Regions from separate parts of the Streptomyces lunaelactis genome, predicted to be linked through region 1. Evidence: riboswitches for the same ligand, from Rfam matches in the RefSeq annotation. Region 1 holds a riboswitch; the other holds the start of a gene.
The links. A riboswitch is a leader RNA that binds a small molecule or an ion and turns the genes downstream of it on or off. The one in region 1 is predicted to bind cobalamin.
Positions count from the first base shown of each region.

Region 2: it holds a riboswitch for cobalamin, as region 1 does, so the genes downstream of both, metE (5-methyltetrahydropteroyltriglutamate--homocysteine S-methyltransferase) here and SLUN_RS38785 (hypothetical protein) in region 1, are expected to answer to the same signal.

Region 1 is NZ_CP026305.1:112,037-116,542, forward strand. It holds gene SLUN_RS38775 (nSTAND1 domain-containing NTPase) at 1-1,863, shown strand, start outside; partial or broken gene SLUN_RS38780 (recombinase family protein) at 1,950-2,471, shown strand; cobalamin riboswitch at 2,458-2,594, shown strand; gene SLUN_RS38785 (hypothetical protein) at 2,770-3,054, shown strand; gene tpg (telomere-protecting terminal protein Tpg) at 3,647-4,204, opposite strand; gene tap (telomere-associated protein Tap) at 4,214-4,506, opposite strand, start outside.
Region 2 is NZ_CP026304.1:908,090-912,595, forward strand. It holds gene SLUN_RS03960 (GntR family transcriptional regulator) at 1-46, shown strand, start outside; gene metE (5-methyltetrahydropteroyltriglutamate--homocysteine S-methyltransferase) at 53-2,359, opposite strand; cobalamin riboswitch at 2,517-2,738, opposite strand; gene SLUN_RS03970 (ArsR/SmtB family transcription factor) at 2,796-3,548, shown strand; gene SLUN_RS03975 (LmeA family phospholipid-binding protein) at 3,685-4,506, opposite strand, start outside.

The sequences.
Region 1 (4,506 bases):
ACCGCCCCGGCCAGGGTCCACCAAGTGGACCTTTCCGACGACGGCAAGACAGCCACCGTGAGCACCGATGACGGATACACCCGCCTGCTCGACGTCTCCAGCGCCCGCCCACGCACCACTCACACCTATCCCACCGCCAAAGAGAGCACCGGACTCTGGCCGAGGACAACGGTCAGCCCGCTGGGCACCTACCTGATGACCGAATCGATCGAAGCGACCGACACGGCCGTAGAGACCACGCTGGCCATCTGGGACACCCGCACCGTCCGCAAGATCATCACCATGAGTTCCCGCGGACCTGTCTCCTTCTTGGCGGACTCCTCGTTCTCTCCGGACGAACGCGTACTTTCCCTGCCCAGCGGCGGCCAGGGAAAGCCGTTCACCTGGTTCGACACACACACCAAGAAGAAGCTGCCCGTCCCCCTCCCCTACGGGGTCAAGGCCACCGACATCCAGGGGCCCGTGGTGTTCAGCCCGGACGGGAAGTCCGTGGCTCTGACGCTCAAGGGCGGCAAGATCAACGTGTTCGACCGACGCGGCGGAGGGCATCTCGGCACCGAACTCAAGGGCGCCGAGGACCCTGACTATCCCCTCTACTTCAGTCACGACGGCCGGTTTCTCGTGCGGAACGCCATCGTCTGGGACACAGAAGCGTTGCGGGCCTCCGAGCCTGTCATGCGCTACGCGACCACCCAGAGCGAGTGTCACCCCCTGACGCCCCTGCGTTTCACGGCCGACGACTCGAAGCTCCGGTGCGCCGGAACCGACGGCGTCGTCCGGTCGCTCGACGTCCGTGCCTTCACCAAAACCCCCGAGTCGACCGGTGGGTACTACGACGAGGGCGCGGTGAGCCTCGACCGGTCCACCTTTGCGCTCCGTACTCGCAACGACATCGAAATCTGGTCACCGCTCTCGCGGACCAAGCGTTCCACCATGACGTCAGTCGTGGGCAGCACGGGTCAGCTCGTGGACAAGATGCAGCCAAGCCGCGATGGCCGGCTGCTTGCCGTCGTCGCCGATACCCAGATCGAGATCTGGGATACGGCCAAGAAGAAACCATCACTGCTAGGCAGCCTGTCCATCCTCGAAAAGGACCAGTCCGGCGGAGCGACGCAGCCGTACCCATTCGCACCGGACAAGGCGGTCGCGTTCTCGCCGGACAGCAAGTCACTCGCCGTCCAGGTCGTGAAAGCCCAGACCAACACGCTCACGTTCTGGGACCTGACCACCATGCGCCGGATCCGCGAGGTGCACGCCGACCTCGGCTACCCCAGCAACGGAGGGGCCGTCTTCTTCCAGCCCGACGGCAAATCCGTGATCGCCGCCCCGAACCTCGGCAGAGTCGCGTTCCCCTCCGGCCGGGTCATCACCAAGGGCGCCCCGAGCCTGGAGGTGGACTCCACCAGCGACGATGGCGCGACGATCTACACCTACCCTCGCAAATTCCGGCCCTACATCCGGCTCTGGGACGCTCAGACGCTCCTGCCCGAAGGAAACGACCTGCGCACTGGCGCCGTAACCCCTCCCCTGCTCACGCCGGAAAGGGCCAGCGCCGCCTCATCCGACGGCCGACTGTTCGCCACGGTCCACCAGTCCGGACCCACCTACCAGATCAAGGTATGGGACAGTCGCACCCGGACCCAGCTCGGCGCCCCGCTCACGGGGTACATCGACGAGATCGTCGCGCTCGCGTTCGCCCCCGACGGCTCAGCGCTGACCAGCATGGATAGGTACGGCAGATTCTTCACCTACACCATCGCCCCTGCGCAGCTGATCCGAGACCTCTGCGCCAAGTCAGGCCCTCTCACCGAACAGGAGTGGAAGACCTACATCCCCGACATCCCCTACCGCAAGACATGCTGACCTGACGGAAACGAACCAGCCGGGCTCGCCGAACAGGTCATCAGGGCCAGCGGGCACGGGAGTTCGGACATCCGTGCAAAGGACTTCGGAATTCGACAAACGCGGAGCGCGAGGAACTGTGGAAGTGCCTCGACTACCTCCGGCCCGGTGACACGCTCGTGGTGCCCTCGCTCGATCGCTTGGGTCGCTCGATCCAAGACCTGATCTCCATCGTGGCCGGACTCCGCAAGCGCGGGATCGGCTTCCAGTCGCTGCACGAGTCCCTCGACACAACCACGCCCGGCGGGCGCCTGGTCTTCCACGTGTTCGCCGCGCTCGCGGAGTTCATCCGAGAACTGATCGTGCAGGGCACCCACGAGGGCCTTGCGGCCGCGCGAGCACGCGGCGAACGGATTGGTCGACCGCCCGCCATGACGGAGGAGCAGGTCCGCCACGCTCGCGGGCTGCTGACGGACCCGGAGAACACCATCACCTCGATCGCCAAGCTGCTGGGCGTGTCCCGTACGACGCTCTACAAGTACGTACCGGAGCTGGCGGCAGGGCGGGACTCGCTCGTACCGAACGCTCGACCCGGGCAACTGCCGTCGGCAGAGCGACGCGTCAAGTAGAATCGGTGCCAAGCAGCAGCAGGGGAATCCGGTGCAATTCCGGAACTGTCCCGCAACGGTGTACGTGAAGCGCCTCCCGCGCCCCACCTGAGTCCGAGGACCTGCCTGCCCGAAGATCCCGGCGACTCGTCGGGTCCTTCGGCAGGGCACCGGGACACCTCCAGTAGGACCGATGCCCAACTCATCGAGTTGGGCATTCTTGCTGTCAGACCCCACGCACCCCGCCGAAGTTGTGGAGACCGCGCCCGCGGTCTCCACATTCAGGGCCGTCACGCGGCCCGCGAGCGGGAGACTGACCTTGACTGTGCACATCGACCCCGTCGGCGGCGCCCTCATGGTGGTGGCGTGCGTCGTGGGGTACTTCGTCTACAAGCACACTCGCCAGGGGCCGCTCGGCAAGGGCGACATTGTCGGGGCCATCGTCTGCGGCACCTCGGTACTGGCGGCGCTGGTGCTCATCCTCGGCGGCGACCACTCCCAAGTTCAGGTCCCCGAACCGGGGCGGAGCGGAGTCCCCTCGACTTCGCCGGGCCCCGCTTCCATCTCCATTCACCAGGGCGCCAGCCCATCCGCGTCGCCGTAGTCGGCATAACTGTGACGCCGGACAGCTAGAAGCCCCGGGACCAGACGACCCGGGGCTTCTGTGTGCACTTCGCTTGTGTCCGGTTCAACGATTGGAGTCCGCTTCGGTCACCGTCGGTGCTCTTGAGCTCCACATCCATGCCAGCGTCTGCGTCCATGCCGGTGGACTCCGGCCTTCGACGCTTCCACGTTCTGCGATCAGCTGCATGACCGGCTCAAGACAGTCGCTGACGCCACCCTCGATGGGCTCGGCGCCACTGAGCGCCGGGCCCATCGCAAGCCGGGGCCGGGACCAGCGACTGAAAGCGCACAGCGTCTCAGCGACTGATGGCGACTGAGTCGCTTTCCCGAGGGAAACAAAGAAAGTCCAGGTCAGGGCTGCGCAAAAAGCCAGTCAGCGACCGAAGCGACCGAAGCTCGGATGTTATGAGGACATTCGCGCGTGTGCGTGTGTGCGTCATAGATAGGTGTCTTGAGTCGCTTCAGTCGCTGTTTGAGGGTTCAACCCGCCCTGACCTGGACTTTCTGACGACACCTCAGGCAGCGACCCAAGATTTTTGGGTCGCTGCCTGTTCAGTCGCTGGCTGAAGCGTCTAGAAGTCGAGCTCGATGTAGTCGATGTCGGTGAACTCGACCAGTAGGTCGTGGGCGCGGCGTCCGCGGTCCTTGAAGTAGATCTCCTGCAGGCCCTCGGCGGCGATGTCCCGCAGCTGCTGCTCGGAGGCGCCGGCCGCCTGGGCGTCGAACAGCCGGGCCGCGTACACCGGTGGCAGGGCCTGGGTGATGAGCCGCAGCCGGCCGTCGTCGGTGGTGCCGGGGGCGGCGGTGTAGCCGAACCGGGCGCGGGTCTCGATGACGATGCCACCAGTGGTGGCTGCCTGCTTCTTGGCCCGCTCCCGTACACGGGGCTGCCACCTCCTGCGCACCTCCGCCACCAGACGGGCCGAGAGGTCCCTGCGAGGCCGTTTCAGCTGGCCTTTGAGGTAGCGCTCCACGGTGCGCTGGGAGACGCCCAGAAGCCGCGCCACGGCCATCGTGGAGCCCTTCTCCTGCTTCACCAGGAACTTCATCTGGGCCTGCGCGGACTGCGGGATGGGGCGGGTGAAGTTCGCCGCCGCCGCCTTGTCCAGGCTGTCCTCGAGGATGCCCACCGAGCTCCCCTACTCTCCGTCGATCGCGGCGTCGGTGCCCTTGATGTGCCGGGCGGGGTTGTGGCCTTCGTCCAGCATCCGCACGGCCCACATGAGTTCCTGGGTCCCCTCGTGCTTGACCATGCCGGGGCTGACCCCGAGACGGAACCCGCCGGGAAGCGGCTTGTCGTCGGGCGTACGCGGCAGAAAGTCCAGCGGGCCCGGGCCCTTCGACAGGTAGACGGCGCAGTCGGAGAGGACCGCGATGGGGAACAGGTCCGCCGCGGTGGCGAGTTTGAGCATCTTGCGGTGCATGTTGACAC
Region 2 (4,506 bases), on a different replicon from region 1:
GGCGCGCCGCCCCGGGCTCGAGCCCGAAGCCGCGCGCCGCGGGTAGCCCCCATCAGATCCCGGACCGGACCTCGCGCGCCGCGGCCACCAGGTTCTCCAGTGACGTACGCACCTCGGGCCAGCCACGGGTCTTCAGACCGCAGTCGGGGTTGACCCACAGCCGCTCGGCGGGAATCGCCTCAAGTCCCTTGCGCAGCAGGGTCGCTGCCTCGTCGGCGCTCGGGACACGCGGTGAGTGGATGTCGTAGACGCCCGGTCCGACCTCGCGCGGGTATCCCGCGGTGGCGAGCTCGTCGGCAACCTGCATATGGGAGCGGGCGGCCTCCAGGCTGATGACATCGGCGTCGAGGTCGTCGATGGCCTGCAGGATGTCACCGAACTCGGCGTAGCACATGTGCGTGTGGATCTGGGTGTCCGGACGCACTCCGCCGGTGGTGAGCCGGAACGCCTCCGTCGCCCAGTACAGGTAGGCCTCGTGGTCGGCGCTGCGCAGCGGCAGCGTCTCGCGCAGGGCGGGCTCGTCCACCTGGATCACCGAACCGCCTGCCGCTTCAAGGTCGTTGACCTCCTCGCGCAGGGCGAGCGCGACCTGGCGGGCGGTCTCGGCGAGCGGCTGGTCGTCGCGGACGAAGGACCAGGCGAGCATGGTGACCGGGCCGGTGAGCATTCCCTTGACGGGCCGGTCGGTCAGCGACTGGGCGTACGAGGTCCAGCGCACCGTCATCGGCTCGGGCCGGGAGATGTCGCCGGCCAGGATCGGCGGCCGGACATAGCGGGTGCCGTACGACTGGACCCAGCCGTGCTGCGTGGCGAGGTAGCCGGTGAGCTGCTCGGCGAAGTACTGCACCATGTCATTGCGTTCGGGCTCGCCGTGTACGAGCACATCGATGCCCGCCTTCTCCTGGAAGGAGATGACCTCGCGGATCTCGGCCTCGATCCGCTCGTCGTAACCTTCGGCGCCGATGCGCCCGGCCCGCAGATCCGCCCGCGCGGTGCGCAGTTCGGCGGTCTGCGGGAACGAGCCGATGGTGGTCGTGGGCAGCAGTGGCAGTCCGAGGCGGGCGCGCTGAGCGGTGGCGCGCTCGGCGTACGGCAGGCTCCGGCGGGCGTCCGCCTGGGTGACGGCGGCGCTGCGGGCACGCACGGCCGGGTCGTGGGTGAGCGCGGAGCCGACGCGGGAGAGCAGGTCGGCCCGGTTGGCGGCGAGTTGGGCCGCGATGCTCTCGGCGCCCTCGGTCAGCCCGCGGGCCAGGGTGACGACCTCGGACGTCTTCTGGCGGGCAAAGGCCAGCCAGCGGGCGACCTGGGTGTCCACATCGCGCTCTGTCGTGGCGTCGAGAGGCACATGCAGCAGCGAGCAGGACGGCGCCACATCGACCCGGTCCGCGAGGCCGAGCAGGGTGGCGAGTGTGGCCATCGACCTGCCCAGGTCGTTGATCCACACATTGCGGCCGTCGACCACTCCCGCGACGAGCCGCTTGCCGCGCAGCCCGCCGGCGGCGGCGAGGTCGTCGAGGTTGGCGGCGCCGGCGCCGGTGAAGTCGAGGGCAAGCCCCTCGACCGGTGCCTTGGCCAGTACGGGGAGTGCGTCGCCGAGCCTGCCGAAGTAGGACGCCACCAGGAGTTGGGGGCGGTCGGTGAGCGCGCCGAGGTCACGGTAGGCGCGGGCCGCGGCGTTCAGCTCGGCCGGCGACCGGTCCTGGACGAGGGCCGGTTCATCGAGCTGCACCCACTGTGCGCCCGCGGCTCGCAGGTCGGAGAGCACCTCGGCGTACACCGGCAGCAGCCGGTCCAGGAGGGTGAGCGGCTCGAAGCCGGCAGAGACGCCGGGTGCCGGCTTGGCGAGCAGCAGATAGGTGATCGGTCCGACGAGTACCGGGCGTCCGGTATGACCGAGCGCGAGGGCTTCCCCGAGCTCCGCGACCTGCTTGGCGGAGTCGGCAGTGAAGACGGTGTCGGGGCCGAGTTCGGGGACGAGGTAGTGGTAGTTGGTGTCGAACCACTTGGTCATCTCCAGCGGCGCGAGGTCCTGGGTGCCGCGGGCCATGGCAAAGTAACCGTCGAGGGCATCGGCCTCGACGTCCGCGCGGTGGCGGTCGGGGACGGCGCCGACCATGACGCTGGTGTCCAGCACATGGTCGTAGTACGAGAAGTCTCCGGTGGGCACTTCGTGGATTCCGGAGTCGGCGAGCTGCTGCCAGTTGGCCCGGCGCAGCCCGGCGGCGGTCTCCCGGAGGGCATCGGCGCCGACGCGGCCCTTCCAGTAGCCCTCGATGGCTTTCTTCAGTTCCCGGTTCGGACCCTGGCGCGGGTAGCCGTGGACAGTGGCCCGGGCTCCCGCGGCTGCGGATGTGGTCACGGAACTCTCCTTCGCGAGTACTCGTCGGGTGACCCCGGACTGGTCGTGAGACGCGAAGGAACGACAACCGGAGCAGACAGTCACGCACCGTGCGAGGTGCGCCTGTGCTTGCCCGTACCGCCGACCCGCCCACGAGGTCACCGAGATCTCCGCGCGCGTTCGCGCACGGGCAGTGGCAGGTCTTCGGACTCATGGGCTCGCCTTCGCTGTACGAAGGCACCTACTGGCCGTCGCTTCCCAGACCCGTTGCCGGGGCCAGTGCGTATGACGGCGGTCGTTCCCACTCACCGCTGCGGGGCAGTTCCGGATTCCCACCGGATTCCCTCTTGCGACGCCGCTGTCTGGCGGACAGGGCGAACCATCTGCGCGTTCAGCCTAGCCGCCGGCCGGCCCCTTCGCTTGACAGGTGACCAAATGGTCACCTATTTTTGTTGGTGTGGACGACGTGTTCAAGGCCCTGGCAGACCCGACGCGACGCAGCTTGCTGGACGAGCTCTTCCGCGAGGACGGGCAGACGCTCAGCGCACTCGAGGCGCGCTTCGAGATCACGCGCTTCGGTGTGATGAAGCACCTGAAGCAGCTCGAAGAGGCAGGCCTGATCGTGACCAGGCGCCAGGGCAGGGAGAAGCTCCACTTCCTGAACCCCGTCCCCATCCGCCTCGTCCACGACCGGTGGGTGAGCAAGTACGCGCAACCGTGGGCCGCTGCGCTCAGCGACCTCAAGAGCCGACTGGAGAGTCCCATGGAGAAGGTCTTCGAGATCTACATCCGCACGACCCCTGAGCGCCTCTGGCAGGCGATCACCGACCCCGACATCAGAAGCAAATACAACTTCGGTGCCCGGGTCACCTCCGACTGGACGCCCGGCTCGCGGTACGAAATGAGCTCCCCGCGTGCCGACGGGCTGCTCGGCGAGGGGGAGATTCTCGAGGTCGATCCACCGCGCCGGCTCGTGCAGAGCATGGTCGCGCTCTGGAGCGACGAGGTGAAGGCCGAGGGGACCTCGAGGGTCACCTGGGAGATCGAGCCCGTCGGCGACTCCTGCCGGCTGACGGTCACCCACGACCAGCTGCGCGAGGGCGCGAACGACGAGCTCTACGGCGGCTGGCCGATGATCCTCTCCGGCCTGAAGACCTGGCTCGAGACGGGCGAGCTGCTCACCACGCCGGGCTCGCTGATGTACACCTAGGCCGTGTCTGACAAACGAAAGACCCCAGGCCCGGCTCAGTGCGCGGAGAGAGAAGGCGCAACCGGCCTTTCCGGTACGGGTGTCCGGGGTCCGGACCCGTACCAGGCCGCCGTTCGAGGGTCGGCCGGGCGCCGGGTCAGGAACCGGCGGAGGCGGACTGGCCGACGCGCAGACCTGAGCCCACCACCCGGGCCCTGATGCCATCGCGCTCCACCGTGATGTGCTGCAGCCTCAACTCCTTGAGCGCGTCCGGCAGTTCGAACGAGAGCGACAGGCGCTCGGAGAGTTCCGGGGGCCTAAGGGCGAGCAGCGCTTCGACAAGGCGGGGGTCGATGCCGGCCTTCCGCAGCAGTTGCGGATGCTCGATGACCACATCGACGAGATTGACCGTCATCAGCCGCTCGATGAACTTCGGCGCGTTGGTGAGCCGGTGCAGCTCCTCCTCGCTCCGCAGCGCCCGGCGCACCTGCTCCTCGGGCACCCCGAGCCGGTCGATCACCGCGGGCACCGCCAGCAGCGCCTTCAGCCGCGCTCCTTCGCGGCTGATCCGCTCGGCCGCCTCGCGATGCAGCCGCAGGCCGGAGTGTTCCGGGTCCTTGCCCGGCCGGTAGGTGGCGACTTTGGGAATGTCGAGCCGCATACCGTCCAGGGTGGTGGTGAGGGCCCGCTCGTTGTCGCGCTGGATGTGCGCTTGTGCCCGTACGCGCAGATCCTGGCCGGCGACGACGAGTTCGCCGTTCACGCGCACCGCGTCGGCGCCGCTGCCGGTGAAGCGGAGCTGTGAGGCGCCCAGCTCACGGTTGAGGTCGTCGAAGGAGAGCAGCACCTCGCCGTCCAGCTTGCCGATGACGGCGCCCTTGATCGAGGTCGGGGCGTCCCCGACGATGCGTACGTCCTTGGCGGTGGCCCTCACCTCGGCCAGTGAGACGCGATCCGCGGAGACGTCGGGCACGGTGAC